One region of the Pseudovibrio sp. Ad26 genome, then DNA from elsewhere that is predicted to be linked to it. Evidence: riboswitches for the same ligand, from Rfam matches in the RefSeq annotation. Region 1 holds a riboswitch; each other region holds the start of a gene.

Region 1 (4,071 bases):
AGACTTTGCATAGATGATGCGTGCAACTGCAATAGAAGCTACTGAAGCTGTCAGAGCAATAAGAGCGACGCCCGCTACGGTCAGATGCTGGGCATTTCCGAGAACGGAGGACAAGCCGCCAATCATGCTCAACAGAATGGTTGGGTACATGACCTTGCGAGGTGCGAAGAAGCCGAGGGCAACGCCCAATGTTACCGAGACACCAGTTGCGACAAGAACGTTGAAGATCGCACTGCCCAACTCACCTGAATAAATACTTGTATTACCAACTGAAAAGCCAATGCCGCCAACGGCCATCAGTGCCGCGCCTGCTTTGATCCGCAGGACATTGTAGTTTTGTGTGTTGCGCAGAATGTACTCAGGTAATGCTGGAGAGTTTCGCAACCCGGTCACGAACATGCCGGAAAAGGCTACAAATGTCGCGAGCAACGTGACCACGGTGCCGCCGCCAATCTGTTCGAAACCGACAGATAGCACAGTGTTTTGGCTAATTGGATGAAGCAGTAAACCCTGAACGCCCTTCAGATAAGCAGGGTAGATGACACTGCCGATGGACAGTGCGAGGATGATCGTCGCCCGCAGTGTCAGCTGATGCGACAAAGGCAGATAAGCCACGACCGCGATCATTGCCGCCATTGCAGCGTGGATTGCAGCGGCGTGGATGTCTCCTTGTGGTCTGAACTCTACTTCAGACTGCCAGAGGATCAATTGTGCAGTCACATCAGGCAAGTTCAACGTTGTGTCGATGAGCAGGCATGCTGCCGAACTGATGGCGATAAGGAGAAGGGCACGGTTGAAAAACCGGGTTGCCCGCATGCGCTCCTGAATAAACAGACTGGAATAGACGATTAGTATCCCAAGGACACCAAGCGCGAACAATCCTACAGACAATATGGTCCATAGGTTCTGCTGCTGAGTGAGCAGCTCAGCTTGATTGAGCTGATTGTGCAGGCCACCTGTCGCAGGATCAAAAATCGACGCATACGACGACGCTGACATGAAGTGTATCGATAAACCAATTAAAACGAAAAGGAGCAATACAGGAAGTATGAGGGCTCGAAAATGCATTTGGGTACCCCAGGAAATTCCTCGGCATAATTGTTTGAAATTATTGCCCATTTATTAAGAATTCTAGGGATGAACCGTGTTTAATTCTAAAAAATATCGAAAAGTGCGGTGCATATGACGTTTATCTGACACTTTCAAAGCAAGTTTATGAAAATTGTAAGTAAATGTTTCGTTGAACGAAATTCTTTATATACGTGAATACTCGTATTTGCCTTCAAGTTGAGAGAAAAGGGAGGTTGGCTGTCAATTATGATTCTCTTCTCTTTTCATAACAGTATTTAGTTCATTTTTTATGGGCAATTGATGTGCATTGTAGTTCACCATCTTACTGAAACAACTTTCAGGTGGTTTTGAGTGATGCAGTGGTCCAGCTTGTTCTTATACTCAGCGGTTTCGGTCTTGCAGCCAACTGGCGGTGAGCGGGATAATATCTTGCCGAGTTGGAGCTCAACCACAGCGCGGCATGGTATCGTGGAAAGCATTGAGCGTATGGCTCGGGCAGGGAGTCCGGAGTATGTGAAACTCGATGACCGTGTTGCTGTTTTGGTTGGCGATGGTGCTTTGTGGAGTGAGGTGCTGGCTGGCGCAGACAATGAAGTTATGCCACCCAAAGCTGGCGATAATTTTGGTAGCTTTGCTGATTATTCTGAGAGTGTGCGTGCCCATCTGTCATTACACGGGCCAAAGGCTGTTGGTGCAACGTATAGAGAGTTCGCCTTCCAGCCTTTGAAAGAGTTGGTGGGGTTTTTGAAAGAACATCACTTCCAGATCTGGGTTTTAAGCTTTGGAGACCATGAAGTAGATCGCACTATGGCGGAGTTGAACTACGGGCTTCCGAGATTTCGAGTTATCGAGGTTACTCCCCACGCGACTGCAGTGTCCTCAACAGATCTTGCTCGAACGATTTGGGAGAGGATAGGTACAGCACCTCAGATTTTTCTTGGACGATCTCACAGTGATCTTGGCTTTCTGAGACTTGCGGGCAAAGGTGAGGGGGTGCTTAAAATCCAAATTTCTGCCAGCCAAAATACTTCTACTCACACACCAGATTCAACTCCTGATGAATCTGGAGAGCAGCAAAACTCATGGAGCTTTGTGATTTCTCCTAAGGAGCATTGGCTAAGGAAATATTCGTGGCAGGCTCCTTCGGAGAGAACTTATAGTAAGAACTAATAGAAAATACTGAGACCTTCGTTGCAACCTGCATGAGATATATTTGATCTATTCTAGTTTTAATCGATTGAAAATCTGAGTGCATTTGTAATGTTAAATAATATCCGATGCTTCTGAGGTAATTTTATTTATTTTGATGAAGATCAATGAAGAGGTGGGGCACTCTGATATTTCTAAATACAGCTTCGGCTGGCACTCGGATGGGGGAGTGTCAACTTTCTTAAAGGCGTGTACCAACGGGTACACGCCTCTTTTTTTGCCCGCAGCTTTGGCGGGTTAAAATGGCCATTGCATTCCTCTGATTGTTGCTTATCCCAACTGCCTCTTATTTCTAGTTGTGTCTTCTCCTATAATTTAGGATATTCCCGCTGTTGGGTTCTGTAGAAGCCAAGCTTCTTGGATGAAAAGGGAATGCGGTAGGGATGACCAAAGATGGGCCCGAGCCGCAGCTGCCCCCGCAACTGTTACGTGGTGCGTTCTTCTTAAAAGCCACTGGAGATGATCTCTGGGAAGGCGGAGAACGCAGAAGCCATGAGCCAGGAAACCTGCCCGACACGACATAAACTCATGACCGCACGGAGGGTGCGAAGAGGAGCATATTATATGCATATTGAACCGGGTTACGTTTCCGCCGCCAAGGTTATTGCTGCCAATGCAGGTGCAGTCGGTGTTATTGTGTGGGGCTGCAAAGAGCAGGCCTCAGAATTTATGAAAGATCCGCTGATTCCTGTAAAAACGCTGTTGGCTGCGGTTTTCTTCTCTATTTTCATGCAGAGCTTCCATATGTCCGTTGGAGCATCCGAACTCCATTTTATCGGTGCAATGGCCATGTATCTGACACTGGGATTTACACCTGTTCTTCTTGGGTTTGCGCTCGGCTTGCTGTTGCAAGCGTTCGCGTTTGATCCGCAGGACATGTACCATTTGGGGGTCAACAGCCTATCTTTGATGCTGCCGCTTATCTCTGTACATTATTTGAGTGGCCGTCAGTTGTTCGCTAAGGATCTGACCAAACGTTTGACTTTTGCGCAGATCCTGAAGTTAGATGCGATGTATTATGCTGGTGTAACCGGCATGGTTGGTTTCTGGCTAATGATTGGTGACGTGGCTACGCCATTTACAGCTTGGGCGCAGTTTGCTCTGTCTTATCTGGCACTTGTTGCCTGTGAGCCATTGGTCACCTTCATCGCAGTGAAGGGACTTAAGGCCGTTGAGGGCAATGCAATTGTTCGGAACCTGACCGTGGTTCCGCAGCTGAAGCTGGCATAAGTTTTTTCAAGTTTGTTTGTTAATAGGGCGGTGGTGTAAATCTGCTGCCCTTTTTTCTTGCGTGTAAGTGATCAATCGTTGCCGTGAAATTCATCGTTTGAGGAGAAAAAGCGACGGATTTGATCGTCGTTGAAGTGTTATGGATTGCCCCATGGCGCTGCTTCCACTATGAGTGCTCTCCAGAGATTTCATTATTTACACAGATCAGGAGATGCAGGCAGTCCATGGCGCGCCAGTTCATCTATCACATGCACGGGGTCTCCAAGGCCTACGGTGCAAAAAAAGTACTCGACAATATTCACCTGTCTTTCTACCCGGATGCGAAAATCGGTATCCTTGGTCCAAACGGTGCAGGTAAGTCTACTCTTTTGAAGATCATGGCTGGTCTTGATAAAGAGTACACTGGTGAAGCATGGGCTGCAGAAGGTGCCAAGGTTGGTTATCTGCCGCAGGAACCAAAGCTGAATGAGGACAAGACTGTCCTTGAAAACGTGATGGAAGGCGTTGCACACAAGCAGGCTCTTCTGGATCGTTATAACGAACTGATGATGAACTACTCAG
Region 2 (4,071 bases), on a different contig from region 1:
CTTGGCTACGAGACAAGCCGTCAATCTGCTCGTACTTACTGGTATAGTCGATAAGGTCTTCAGTCATAATATGGAAGTAAGTTGCGCCAAACCGTAGTTTACCGTCGAAAAACTCCTGATCGACGCCAACATCAAAGCTCACGCTCGTCTCTGGCTTCAAATCAGGATTTGCTCCCCATTTGCCAAAAAGCTCATTCAGCGATGGCGCACGGAAGCCATTGCCAAAGCTTGAGCGAAAACGTGTTCCCTCAATAATTCGGTAGGACGTTGTAGCGCGACCAGACCAGTATGTACCAAAACGAGAATGATGATCCAGACGTGATGAAAGAGAGAGGCTTAGCTCATCAGATGGCTCAACCATAATCTCAGCAAAGCCACCAAAGATCCTACTGCTTCCGTATTCTGCGTAGTCCTCATGCATCCAATCACCACCAAAGTTCAGCGTGATTTCGTCTGTTGCTTCAAAAGTGTTGAGGACATCAAACTTGTAGCGATCGCCTTTGTAAGTTCCTGGATTGTCACCGTAATACTTGCGTGTTGTATCGACTATCTGGAATGAGGCGTCAGTTGACATCCTATCATCCAACCACGCAAAATTTGCACCCAACTTGCCTATATACTGACGGTAGTCCTGCTCATTACGTGCATCAGGGTTATTAAATCCATCAAACTCGCTGTGACCATCCGTGCCTCGAGCAACAAAATATAGGTTCAGAGCCTCTGTGACATCGACTGAACCTTTTGCAGAAAAGGTCAGGTTCTCATAACCATCTTCATCTGCTGTGTCACTTTTTGGGGTTTGCGCACTAAATCCATCGGTATGGTAGCGCTGCACGTTCACTGCGATATCTGCTGTTTCAGTCGCCGCTTGAAATCCATAGGACGCGTTGACAGTTCCATAGCTGCCACCCTCAATGGCGACATTATGCTTCACGGTGCCCGGCGCAGCGCGTTTGGTGATGATATTGATAACACCTCCAACCGCTTGGCCGCCATATAATGCACTATGCGAGCCTTTTAGGATCTCGATACGTTCAACATCATTAAGTAAGACATGCTCAAGGCGAGCTTCAACTTGCGTACCAGACGGGTCAGCAATATCGACACCATCCAACAAAATCTTTGTGTAATAACCACTCATACCTCGAATGCGTAGAGAGCTTGTTTTTCCCGCGCCACCATTTTGCGAAAATGAAATTCCCGGGAGTTTTGTCAGGTATTCGGAGACAAACGTAGCGCCGTCGTTCTTTAGGTCTTCTTCGGTCACGACATGTGTTGTGGAGCCGACTTTACCGGCTTCGGTTTCCGTTCTGTTGGCGATGACGATGATGTCATCGAGCTCTGTCTCGTTTGCGGATGAGATAAGAGTTGAACTGAAGAGTGCTGAGAGGGCTACGCTGGACTTTAGAGTAGCTGCGATCCAAGATGTGTTACGCACGAGTTTGGTCCATCATTCACAGCATCCATGTTGGAGGCCATGCTGTTGATTGCATTGTGCGTCTTTGAAGAAACTTGGTTCTAACCCGTTGAAACAAAGTCAGATTCATCACCACTCAGACGCACTGTGAATGTCACCTGAACGGAATACCGCCCCTTAGCACGCCCCGTACCGTGGGTGAGTGACTGCATCTGGCAGGTCTCCTGGCTTGCGCGTCCTTATTGTTGCTCCGCCTTCCCAACACCGCTTTAAACAGCTGCATCAGTGGCATGTGTGAGCAACAACTCTACGCTTACAGTTGCGGGGGCAGCCACGGCTTTTCCAAATGGACCGTGTTCCCTTTTCATTTTCATCTGATCGACAAAAATACCAAATGCCCGGCTATTGATCAGATTTCAGGGGCTTCCGTCAACTGGCTGAGCGAGGAACTTGATAAAATTCGACCAATTGCCAGCTAAACTCACAGAATTTGCTGGAGAGAGCACATCACCATATCTTGCGGTGCGACCACTTAAGGCCGCACCTGCTAGGGATGCTTAGGCTCAGGACCCATTGATTTTTGGTGTTTTGTCTGATTCACTTCAGCCAAACCGGAGCTTTGATGTGAGTGATTTATTCTGGCTAACTGAACCTCAGATGGAGCGCCTGTGCCCCTTCTTTCCTAAATCACATGGCCGGCCACGGGTTGATGATCGACGTGTGTTAAGTGGTATTATCTTTATTATTCGCAATGGATTACGCTGGCGGGATGCACCCCAGGAATATGGCCCGCACAAGACCTTATATAACCGGTTTGTGCGTTGGTCGCACAAAGGTCTTTTTGAAAAGATCTTTGAGGAACTGGCCAGACCTACAGGCCCTGAGGCTGATGTCTTGATGATCGATGCAACACACCTTAAAGCTCACCGCACTGCTTCAAGTCTCAAAAAGGGGGCTGTGGCCCGCGCCTGATCGGGCGTACAAAAGGGGGAATGAACACAAAGCTGCACGCTGTTGGTGATGGCGCAGGCCGTCCGATCCGGCTTCATCTGACAGCTGGGCAAACCAGTGATTATAAGGGAGCTGAGGTGCTATTGCCGGATCTGCCTGCTGCCAGGGTCGTGATTGCAGATCGGGGCTATGACAGCAACAAGGTCAGAAAAACCGTGACAGATCAGAATATTGAAGCCTGCATTCCGTCACGCAAAACCCGCAAAAAGAAAGTCCCGTATTCCACCAGAACTTACAGAAAACGGCATAAGGTCGAAAACCTGTTCGCCAAGCTTAAGGACTGGCGACGTATTGCAATGCGATATGATCGCTGTGCCAGTATATTCAAATCCGCAATCTACATCGCTGCAACCGTCATATTCTGGCTATGAGTCCTGAGCCTAGGCCGCATCGCTGCCTTCTCGTTTGTTTAGCTCATGAAAATCAAAGCACAGCCGAGAATGACAAGGAGTGCGCCGATCCATGCTCCAATGGCAGGGAACTCTTTGGTTTGCCACCATAAAACAGGTAGCATCATGGCTGGTGTGGTTGCTGACAAGGTAGAAACAATGCCAACTTCGCCACCGCTGAGTGCATAGAGGATCAACGTCATGCCGATACCCATGCCGAGCATACCGGACAAAGAGGCCAGCGCTACAATCTCTTTGTTGATTGGGTTCGCTAGCCTAAACGGACGGCCTGGTAGGTAAAACAACACCAGCAACCCAAATGCCGCAATGGTGCAGCGCATAAGTGAAATCGCAACTGGATCTGCTCCACTTTCCATAACAGGGCGAATGATGATCGAGCCGACCGACTGGGAAAGCGCTGCCAAGGTGCCGAAGAGGACACCGATGGCGACAGGCCCTCTAATCGCCTCCCATTTATGAAGCTGGTCTTTGCGCTTCCCAAACGCAATGGCGAGAATAACGCCGACCAGAACGAACGAGATACCGACAAGTGCCTGAAATGAAAGTTCTTCCGACAGAAACAGCCAACCTAGAAGCGCTGACATAGGCGCATTCATGGAAAAAAGGATAGCTGTGCGACGTGGACCCATACGGTTGAGCGTAAGGAACAGCAGTGTATCCCCCATGAATATGCCGACAAAGCCAGAGAGAAAGATGAGAGAGGCGTGGCTTGTGTCAACCGTACTCCAAGTACCTGTCGCAAAGACATAGATACCCAAAAACACCACAACAAACCACATGCGCACGCAGTTGAAGCCAATGGCTCCAAGATGCGCAGCAGGTTTTGCAGAAATGAGACCACCGATAGCCCAGGTGGCAGCGGCACCGAGCGCGGCAACTTCAAATAAAAACATGGGGTGACCTAACCGACGAATCTACGGCATTGGCGTAGATTGTGTACAAAACCCAACCAGCTCTAATGCTCTTGGATTTGCCGCGCAAGCTCAGTCTGGTGATATTTAGAACAGACCAACAGCTATTCAGGCAATAATATCTCTCATCTCAGCAAAAACACACATGAGCGCCGTTAACTAAGTTAGTTGCAAGTCCCCCTACTCAATCTTGAAGTTTACAGGTGCATTCGCTAGAGATTCTACGTAGAGACTATATTGCTGTTCCTGCCTGATTTGCGTTTCTTACGCTCTCTCCGGCTCATTTGATTACCCGTTCTAATCTGGAGATTTTCCATGAAAG
Region 3 (4,071 bases), on a different contig from region 1:
CTGGCAGCAGGTGCGTCTCATTTTGCTGGACCTCGGAATTGTAGATGACTTCGCCGTGGGTATCGATCAGCTCGACCCACAGGGTCTTGCGGCCCTCAATTTCCACCTCACCAACCCAGATGGACAAATCGCTCTCTAATGGATCGGCGTAGGGTGTTTTGGAGGGCGGAGCAACGGTGACGGCCAGATAATCCTCTGGCATGGCGTAGGTGTTGCCGTTGTCGGACTTTTCGATGAGCTGAGGGCCTGATGTTGTGGCAGGTGCGGAGGCGGGTGGCGTTTCTGCGTGCGAAGGCGCAGCCAAAGCGAGTGGCGCAGCGATGCAGGCGGCAAGAAACACTGATCTTGTGAGGTGCAACTTGAAGGTTTGCGGCAGACCGCAGGATGGTAACAGACTACTCATTTATGGCTCCCTGACTTTTACGCAGCAACTTTCCCAGAGGGGGCGCCTTATTATGTGCACTTCACTAGTCGTCACTTAGTAGTGATTATGGTAATATGCACTAGATATATTAGAGGTATACGCATTTACTTAGAGTATCTATGCCATAATAATTGTATATAAATTATGTTTCGCGTATTTATACTTTCAGGCTATTTAAATGCTATTATGTAAAATTTTCATTGCGTTGATTTGCTATAGGATTTGGATAGAACTGTGATGTAGGTCGCAGTTTGTACATATGGCAAAAAAAACTAGTATTTTTCCGTATGAGCTAAGTTTTTGAAAGAACAGCGCTTCATTTCGGCCAATTTTTTGTGGGTGCCAAGGGCTGTCGGGCGGCATTTGGGCTCGTTGCTGATATGCACAGCTCTCCAGACTTATGAACTCCCTGAAAATTGAAGGAGCCGGTGCTGGATCAGTGGGTCGCCATGTGCAGGATCAGGGTGAGTTTTAGCGCAAAATGGAACGCCTCCGCTTTTGTGCGGAAGAGAGTTCTACCCAAATGGACTTTATGTCTTCGGCCAGCGGCACTTGATAGTGCTGCGCCTTCGCTTCGCGTGAACATGGTTTTCTACCCATCATTTTTCTTGTTTTCTGGATAGACGCGCACGCACGTGTTTTGTGAAGAGAAGAGGTGTTTAAGTAGAAGGGGAGGATAAAGAGAAAAATATGGCTCCCCGGGCCGGATTCGAACCAGCGACCAAGCGGTTAACAGCCGCTTGCTCTACCACTGAGCTACCGGGGATCATACTATGTTGCCATTGGCGGCGATCGATAAAAGAAGTGGCTCCCCGGGCCGGATTCGAACCAGCGACCAAGCGGTTAACAGCCGCTTGCTCTACCACTGAGCTACCGGGGATCACGATGATCTTGCCGTATGGCTGCAAACGAAAAAGAATGGCTCCCCGGGCCGGATTCGAACCAGCGACCAAGCGGTTAACAGCCGCTTGCTCTACCACTGAGCTACCGGGGATCATGACACCCTTGCGAGTTTGCCTCGCCGTTTGCGTGAGGAGGCTTTTACAGAGGCATGTTGTGTTTGCCAAGTCGTTTTTTGCGTATTTTTCGATTTGTGGACAGTTTCTCTATTTTTTTATTGAGATATCCAAGGGGGTTAGCCAGAAATCTCCAAAAACCGCGGATTTTGCGGGTTTGATTTTCTGGTGATGTTGGAATCCTCACAAAGACAATTGACAGGAGAGCTGATTGCGCCGCACATTGAAGGCCAGAACTCCAGTTTCTTTTTGTTCCGGCTCAGGCTTTGGAATGACAAGATTAAACGGGAATGCGGTTCCATATTTTATGGAGACAAGCCGCAGCTGCCCCCGCAACTGTGAGCGGTGAGACCTTAGCGAAAATCCCACTGGCCTTTTAAGGGCTGGGAAGGGGCTATGGTCGGTTGAGCCGCAAGCCAGGAGACCGGCTGGAGATATGATTTGACATAGGACTGCTGTCGGGTGGACGGCGAGAGGTGCTCATGACACATGTTTTTCTGTCTCCGTGCGAGACAGTTGCTCGACTTTCATATTCCCCAGGTGAAGCCCCGGCTTCTATATGCTTGCTGGCCAGCTAACAAAGATGGCTGAACAGAGAGGCGACCTTCGTGTTCGCCATTGCTTGGTTACGGGCGGTGCTCGTTCCGGGAAAAGCGCATATGCGGAAAAGCTGGTCATAAGCAGCGGGCGACGCCCGACTTATATTGCGACAGGCCAGGCCTTTGACGGTGAAATGGAGGAACGCATCGTGCATCATAAGGTGCAGCGTGGCGACCTTTGGGACACTGTTGAGGAGCCGTTGGAGCTTGTGCGCGTGCTGAAAACGCATGCCAGCAGCGATCGTGCGATCCTCGTTGATTGCCTGACACTTTGGCTTTCCAACCTTATGCATGCGGAGCGGGACTGGACCGTGGAGCTGGAGCGGCTTCAGGCAGTTCTTAGCTCTTTGCCATGCCCCGTTGTGTTTGTTGGCAATGAAGTGGGCATGGGCATTGTGCCTGAAAACGCCATGGCCCGCGCCTTTCGAGATGAAGCTGGACGCCTGAACCAGCGTATCGCCGACCTCTGCCATTTTGTGATGTTTGTGGCTGCTGGACAGCCTTTGCAGCTGAAGCCTGCTGTTTTTCCGGAGATTTCCCTATGACTGTTTCTTTTGCTGCGCCTTCTAAAAAAATCCCTGCTGTCATTATCACTGGTTTTCTGGGTGCCGGAAAAACAACGCTGGTGCGTAACCTGCTGATGAAGGCACAGAACAAGCGCATTGCGCTGATCGTCAATGAATTCGGTGAGATGGGCTTTGATGGCTCATTGGTCAATGGCTGTGCTGACCCGGACTGTTCTGCTGATGAAGTGGTGGAGCTGGCCAACGGCTGCATTTGTTGCACAGTAGCTGATGATTTTCTGCCAACCATGGAGATGCTTCTGGAGCGCGAGCAGGTGCCGGATGTTGTTGTGATTGAAACCTCTGGCCTTGCCCTGCCACAGCCGTTGGTGCGTGCGTTCAACTGGCCTTCTGTCAAGCCGCGCGTGACCGTTGACAGTGTGGTGACCGTGGTAGACGCACCGGCTGTTGCTGCTGGCAAAGTGGCCTGCGATGAAGAGGCTGTTGCTGCGCAGCGGGCAGCGGATGATGCGCTGGACCATGAAAGCCCGGTGGAAGAGTTGTTTGCTGATCAGCTGACCTGTGCTGACCTTGTTGTGCTTTCCAAAGCTGATCTTTTGACTGAAGCAGAATTGGCGGCTGTCAAGCAGACGATCCGTGGCCGTGTTCGCGATGGAGTTGAGATTGTTTCTGCCTCTCATGGTGAGCTGGCGCTGGATGTTCTGCTTGGGCGGGATGCTGGTGCAGAAGATGATATGGACTTGCGCCTTTCTCACCATGAAGCACAGCATGCTCACGACCACGACCACGACCACGACCACGACCACGACCACGACCACCATCATCATCACGAACATTCTCATGATGATTTTGAGAGCTTTGTTTTGCCGGTTCGCCGCTTTGCCTCTCTAGAAGAGGTTAAGGCTCAGGTGGAAACGGCCATGAAGGTTTCTGGTGTGCTGCGCATTAAGGGTAGTGTGGTGGTGGATGGCAAAACCGCGCCTGTGCTGGTGCAGGCGGTTGGGCCGCGTGTGGAAGCGTGGTTTGCAGCTGGCAGTGAAAGCCATTCCAAGCTGGTAGTGATTGGCCTTGCGGGGCTGGACAAGCACAGTGTGCAGGCTGCGCTCAGTGAATTTGAACTGGTTAAGCGCTGATGCACGTACTTGTCGGACAGTCACGCCGATTGGATGATGGAGAAGAGGCCGTCGACCTTGAGCAGGCGCCTGCGGATGTTGTGTTTTTAAGCGCGGCAGATACGGAGCTTGCCGGGCTTGCGGCGGCACATGCTCAGCATGAGGGATACTCTCTTCGCCTTGCCAGTTTTCTTGCACTATCACATCCGTATTCTGTTGACCTTTATGTTGAGCAGACCATCCAGGCCTCCAAGCTTGTTGTGGTGCGCCTTTTGGGCGGGGTGGAATATTGGCGTTACGGCGTTGAGCGGCTGGAAGCAGCTGCCCGCGCGTTTGGTGTAAAGCTGGTTCTGCTGCCAGGCGACGACAAATGGGATGAAGAGCTGGCACAGCGTT
Region 4 (4,071 bases), on a different contig from region 1:
TGCTATGCGAATGCCTTTGATATTCTTTGCGTTAACAGACAACCGAACGCTGGCTTGCTGACCAATCTGCATAAGTGCAGCTGATAATGAACCTGCAGGAATGTTGAATGATGTCTGCCTGGTTAACTCAGTCGTCGTTGACGCAGATTGCGCATACACTGCGGGTAGTGATAACGCAGTTGTTTGAAACAATGATGCAAGCAAAACTGTTACTAGTAATTTGGTGTGACGCCCCCCCAGGCGAAATCCCACCTTATGCCCCGTTTCCATATATACCACTTCCAAACTCGCCCATGGATTATTACTAGGCGCTAATCTCACGCCCTATTTCCTAGAAGAGACGATCTGGAGAGGTTTATTTTCTGAGAAAAATACTCATATTTTTAAAAGTATGAGTATTTTTATTTTTTCAATAAATATATCAAAAGCTTAGATCATCGAAATTGCAACAAAGAAACCAAAATCCCTGAGTTGAACAGAGTGTGCAGCTGAGATTGCATCCAAACTTTGTCTCGGCTCATTGAGGTTAAAGACACCAGTCACACGTTTGGACATGAGACGAGGATCCAACACTATCACTGGTATCTTCATGTAACGACGCAATTGGAAAAGCACATCTTCAAAGCTCTGATCTTCAACGTAGAGCTTATCTTGCCGCCATGCAGCTATATAGTCTTGGTTGACTGTCCTTACAACTTGTTTGCCATGCTCACTCAGGCTTGCCCATTCAAATGCTCGCAGATCTAGCTTTTCCTGCAAATTAGAGGCCTGTGCGACCTCAACGTGCCCATGCTCGACGCCGACAGAAACCATAGAGCGCCCCTTGTTGATGTTGAAGCGGGTACCTAGCACTGTTGTCGTGGTATCGCCGGTTGTAACAACAAATGGTCTGTCCGCATCCGGTGCTACATCAAATAGCACTTCCCCTCTCATCAGGTTCACCTTTCGCTGGTCTGCGGCAAAATTCAATTCAACAGCTGAATAAGCAGAGAGGTAGATCTTCGAACCATCTTGAAGACGTATTTCTTTTGACTGGGCAACATCTGTTTTATGGTCTGCATATATCCAAATCATGAGATGTGGAATCAAAGAGATGCTTGAAAGTAAGAGGAAAATGCAAGCAAAACCGACGGTAAGATGCGGTCGAATTTTTGCAAAGAGGCTTTTATGCGCAACAGCGAGCTGAGCTATTTCACCCGTATTGACATTCGGCTCCAAACTCTCTTGCCCCAGTTGACCAAGTAAAGAAGATGTTTGAGTTACCCTCTTCCAAACATTCGAATGTTCAGGATGCTGATTTAGCCAACTTTCAAATTCCTGCCTAACCTGTGGGTCTTCCGGGTACTCTTCCAAAAGGATAAACCAATCGATTGCAGCATCTTCCGTTGTTGAACGCCTTTCAATCCTTCGATCTGAATGTTTCATTGGCTTAATCCTGAAATGATTTTGGTACTCGGAATGGCTATGAAGTTGTCCTTCCTAAGAAGAGACGATTGGATGACTGTCTTTTTCGAAAAGAAATCAAAAGACCTCTTAAAACCCTCGATTACAAATGTCAGGACTGCTGTTTCATAAAAGCCTAGGTCTTTAAAGTCGGACTGGTAGTTTATGCCGCTATCTCTTTGCATTCAGCACCTTCATGCAGTGCTTAATACCAGTATGCAAGTGCTCATGGGTTTGCGTCACAGAAAGGTTTAAACGGCTAGCAATTTCTCTTAGCTTAAGCCCCTCCAGACGGTGCAATTCAACGACTTTGCGTGTTATTTGTGGTAATTCGGCAAGCGCTTTTATGACCAGTTTAAGCTCCTGTTTGCCGGCTAACGCACTCTCCTGAGTTGGCTTTTGTTCCGAATAGGATGTAATTGGAGTTTCATGATCAAATCTCTGAAGTTCCCGTTGTTGCTTGCGCAATTGGTCGATGCAAAGATTGTGAACGATACGACGAAGGTAGCTGTCTGGTGCGTTGGGTGATTTGGAGCCAATCCGTAGGAAGGCATCCTGAACAATGTCCTCACTGAGCGCCCAGTCTTTGGTTATGGATGCAGCATAGCGGACCAGCCCCTCGTAATTTTTTGTATGTATTTTTACATGCTGTTGGGATTTGGTCACGAAACGGAGCCGTTCACTAAAACGAGTATACGGGGAAATTGCAACCATTATATGATTTAATATGAGTATAATAGTCAAGTTATATTGTTGGTTGATTATCAGACAATTGCGCTCGCTATTGGTGTTCTTTAAGTGAAAGAGCGCGTGTGTAATACGAATTTGAAACTGGTTGCAGCAAACAGCATCAGGTAACGAGGGTAAGAAACTATGATCGTTGTATTAAATGGCGATTTGCGAAGCACGGCGCCAACTCAAAAACTCCGTTAAAAGTATAGGATAGGCCCCTCAAAACTGGGGTGAGGTATAGATACTGCTTCCAAACTCCACAGCATTAAATTGTGTAAAGTCATCCATATGTTGACCCACACTTACGTAAATGCACTATATGAGGCGTTCTTGGTTCTTGCGAGATGACTCGCAAGCTAAGAGGGAAGCTGGTGAAAATCCGGCACTGCCCCCGCAACTGTAAGCAGCGAGCAGGCGTTCGCTCATACCACTGGAGATGTTCTTCGGGAAGGTAGAAGGCCTGTGTTGGAGCTGTGTAGTCAGGAGACCTGCCAAGAGACTTTTAACAACCACAGGCGGAGGGCCTGAGCGGGTTGTGAGCAGGTCTGCCTTATGCGTGGGTCCCTGTCTCTCATCCCCAGCCTCTTCTCCTATGCTACGGGGACTAAAGCATGAGCATTACCGTATATTCCAAGCCTGCCTGTGTGCAGTGCACCGCAACCACTCGTGCGCTGGACAGCGCTGGAATCTCCTACGACGTGATTGACCTTTCTCAGGACACAGATGCTTTTGCTGCTGTGCAAGAACTTGGATACCGCCAGGTACCTGTTGTTGTCACAGGTGACCAACATTGGGCGGGTTTTCGCCCAGACAAGATAAGCGCGCTCGCCTGATACGTTGAGCGGGCTCGTCTATTTCTCAAGCCCATCTGGAAACACACATCGCTTTGTTGAATGCCTCGGCCACCCGGCTGAGCGCATACCGTATCGCACGTCTGAACCTATGTTGCAGATGGCGGATCCCTTTGTGCTCATCACACCAACATATGCGGATGGTGAGGGGCGAGGGGCGGTGCACAAACAGGTGATCCGTTTCTTGAATGATGCGGCCAATCGAAATTTGCTGCGAGGCGTCATCGCCTCGGGCAATCGCAATTTTGGGGCGTTTTTCGCTCATGCAGGGACAATTATTGCCGCGAAATGCAGTTGCCCATGCCTTTACAAGTTTGAACTTGCAGGCACGGAAACAGACATTGCGCGGGTTCGTCAGGGGCTAGATTTATTTTGGAAGCAACAACATTAGAGCAATCGGTGAATAGTCCGCAGGGACTTGATTACCATGCACTGAACGCCATGCTGAACCTCTATGATGTAGAAGGCAAAATCCAGTTTGAGGCTGACCGTCAGTCTGCACGTCAATACTTTTTGGAACATGTGAACCAGAACACCGTTTTCTTTCACTCTTTGGAGGAAAAACTCACCTACTTGGTGCGCGAGAATTACTATGAAGCGGAAGTTCTGGAGCAATACGACCCGGCGTTTGTGAAAGCCATTTTTGTGGCTACGTATGAGCGGAAGTTCCGTTTTCCGACTTTCCTTGGAGCGTTCAAATTCTACACTAGTTATGCGTTGAAGACGTTTGATGGCAAACGTTATCTGGAGCGCTATGAAGACCGCGTCGTTATGGTGGCGCTGGCGCTGGCACGTAGTGATGAAAACCTTGCCATGCGGATGATGGATGAAATCATTTCCAGCCGCTTTCAGCCTGCAACGCCTACTTTTCTGAATGCAGGCAAAAAGCAGCGCGGTGAGCTGATTTCCTGCTTCCTGCTGCGTCTGGAAGACAACATGGAGTCGATTGGCCGTTCCATCAACTCCGCATTGCAACTGTCCAAGCGCGGTGGTGGTGTTGCCTTGCTGCTGACCAACCTGCGCGAGTCTGGCGCTCCGATTAAGG

Evidence for each region. A riboswitch is a leader RNA that binds a small molecule or an ion and turns the genes downstream of it on or off. The one in region 1 is predicted to bind cobalamin.
Region 2: another riboswitch for cobalamin. It lies ahead of PsAD26_RS13875 (TonB-dependent receptor); the one in region 1 lies ahead of PsAD26_RS24435 (energy-coupling factor ABC transporter permease).
Region 3: another riboswitch for cobalamin. It lies ahead of cobU (bifunctional adenosylcobinamide kinase/adenosylcobinamide-phosphate guanylyltransferase); the one in region 1 lies ahead of PsAD26_RS24435 (energy-coupling factor ABC transporter permease).
Region 4: another riboswitch for cobalamin. It lies ahead of nrdH (glutaredoxin-like protein NrdH); the one in region 1 lies ahead of PsAD26_RS24435 (energy-coupling factor ABC transporter permease).

What each region holds. Positions count from the first base shown of each region.
Region 1 covers NZ_LMCE01000146.1:152,979-157,049, reverse strand. Annotated here, with positions in the region: gene PsAD26_RS24445 (EAL domain-containing protein) at 1-999, opposite strand, end outside; gene PsAD26_RS24440 (hypothetical protein) at 1,426-2,241, shown strand; cobalamin riboswitch at 2,598-2,809, shown strand; gene PsAD26_RS24435 (energy-coupling factor ABC transporter permease) at 2,845-3,510, shown strand; gene ettA (energy-dependent translational throttle protein EttA) at 3,735-4,071, shown strand, end outside.
Region 2 covers NZ_LMCE01000058.1:248,407-252,477, reverse strand. Annotated here, with positions in the region: gene PsAD26_RS13875 (TonB-dependent receptor) at 1-1,438, opposite strand, end outside; cobalamin riboswitch at 1,614-1,827, opposite strand; one part of gene PsAD26_RS28850 (IS5 family transposase) at 2,042-2,369, shown strand; one part of gene PsAD26_RS28850 (IS5 family transposase) at 2,369-2,799, shown strand; gene PsAD26_RS13860 (DMT family transporter) at 2,838-3,731, opposite strand; gene PsAD26_RS13855 (formate--tetrahydrofolate ligase) at 4,065-4,071, shown strand, end outside.
Region 3 covers NZ_LMCE01000088.1:209,039-213,109, reverse strand. Annotated here, with positions in the region: gene PsAD26_RS18145 (hypothetical protein) at 1-403, opposite strand, end outside; tRNA gene PsAD26_RS18140 (tRNA-Asn) at 1,116-1,190, opposite strand; tRNA gene PsAD26_RS18135 (tRNA-Asn) at 1,230-1,304, opposite strand; tRNA gene PsAD26_RS18130 (tRNA-Asn) at 1,344-1,418, opposite strand; cobalamin riboswitch at 1,679-1,888, shown strand; gene cobU (bifunctional adenosylcobinamide kinase/adenosylcobinamide-phosphate guanylyltransferase) at 2,024-2,584, shown strand; gene cobW (cobalamin biosynthesis protein CobW) at 2,581-3,696, shown strand; gene cobN (cobaltochelatase subunit CobN) at 3,696-4,071, shown strand, end outside.
Region 4 covers NZ_LMCE01000109.1:5,325-9,395, reverse strand. Annotated here, with positions in the region: gene PsAD26_RS23015 (TonB-dependent receptor) at 1-270, opposite strand, end outside; gene PsAD26_RS23010 (FecR domain-containing protein) at 430-1,425, opposite strand; gene PsAD26_RS23000 (sigma-70 family RNA polymerase sigma factor) at 1,615-2,109, opposite strand; cobalamin riboswitch at 2,490-2,686, shown strand; gene nrdH (glutaredoxin-like protein NrdH) at 2,787-3,008, shown strand; gene nrdI (class Ib ribonucleoside-diphosphate reductase assembly flavoprotein NrdI) at 3,013-3,417, shown strand; gene nrdE (class 1b ribonucleoside-diphosphate reductase subunit alpha) at 3,399-4,071, shown strand, end outside.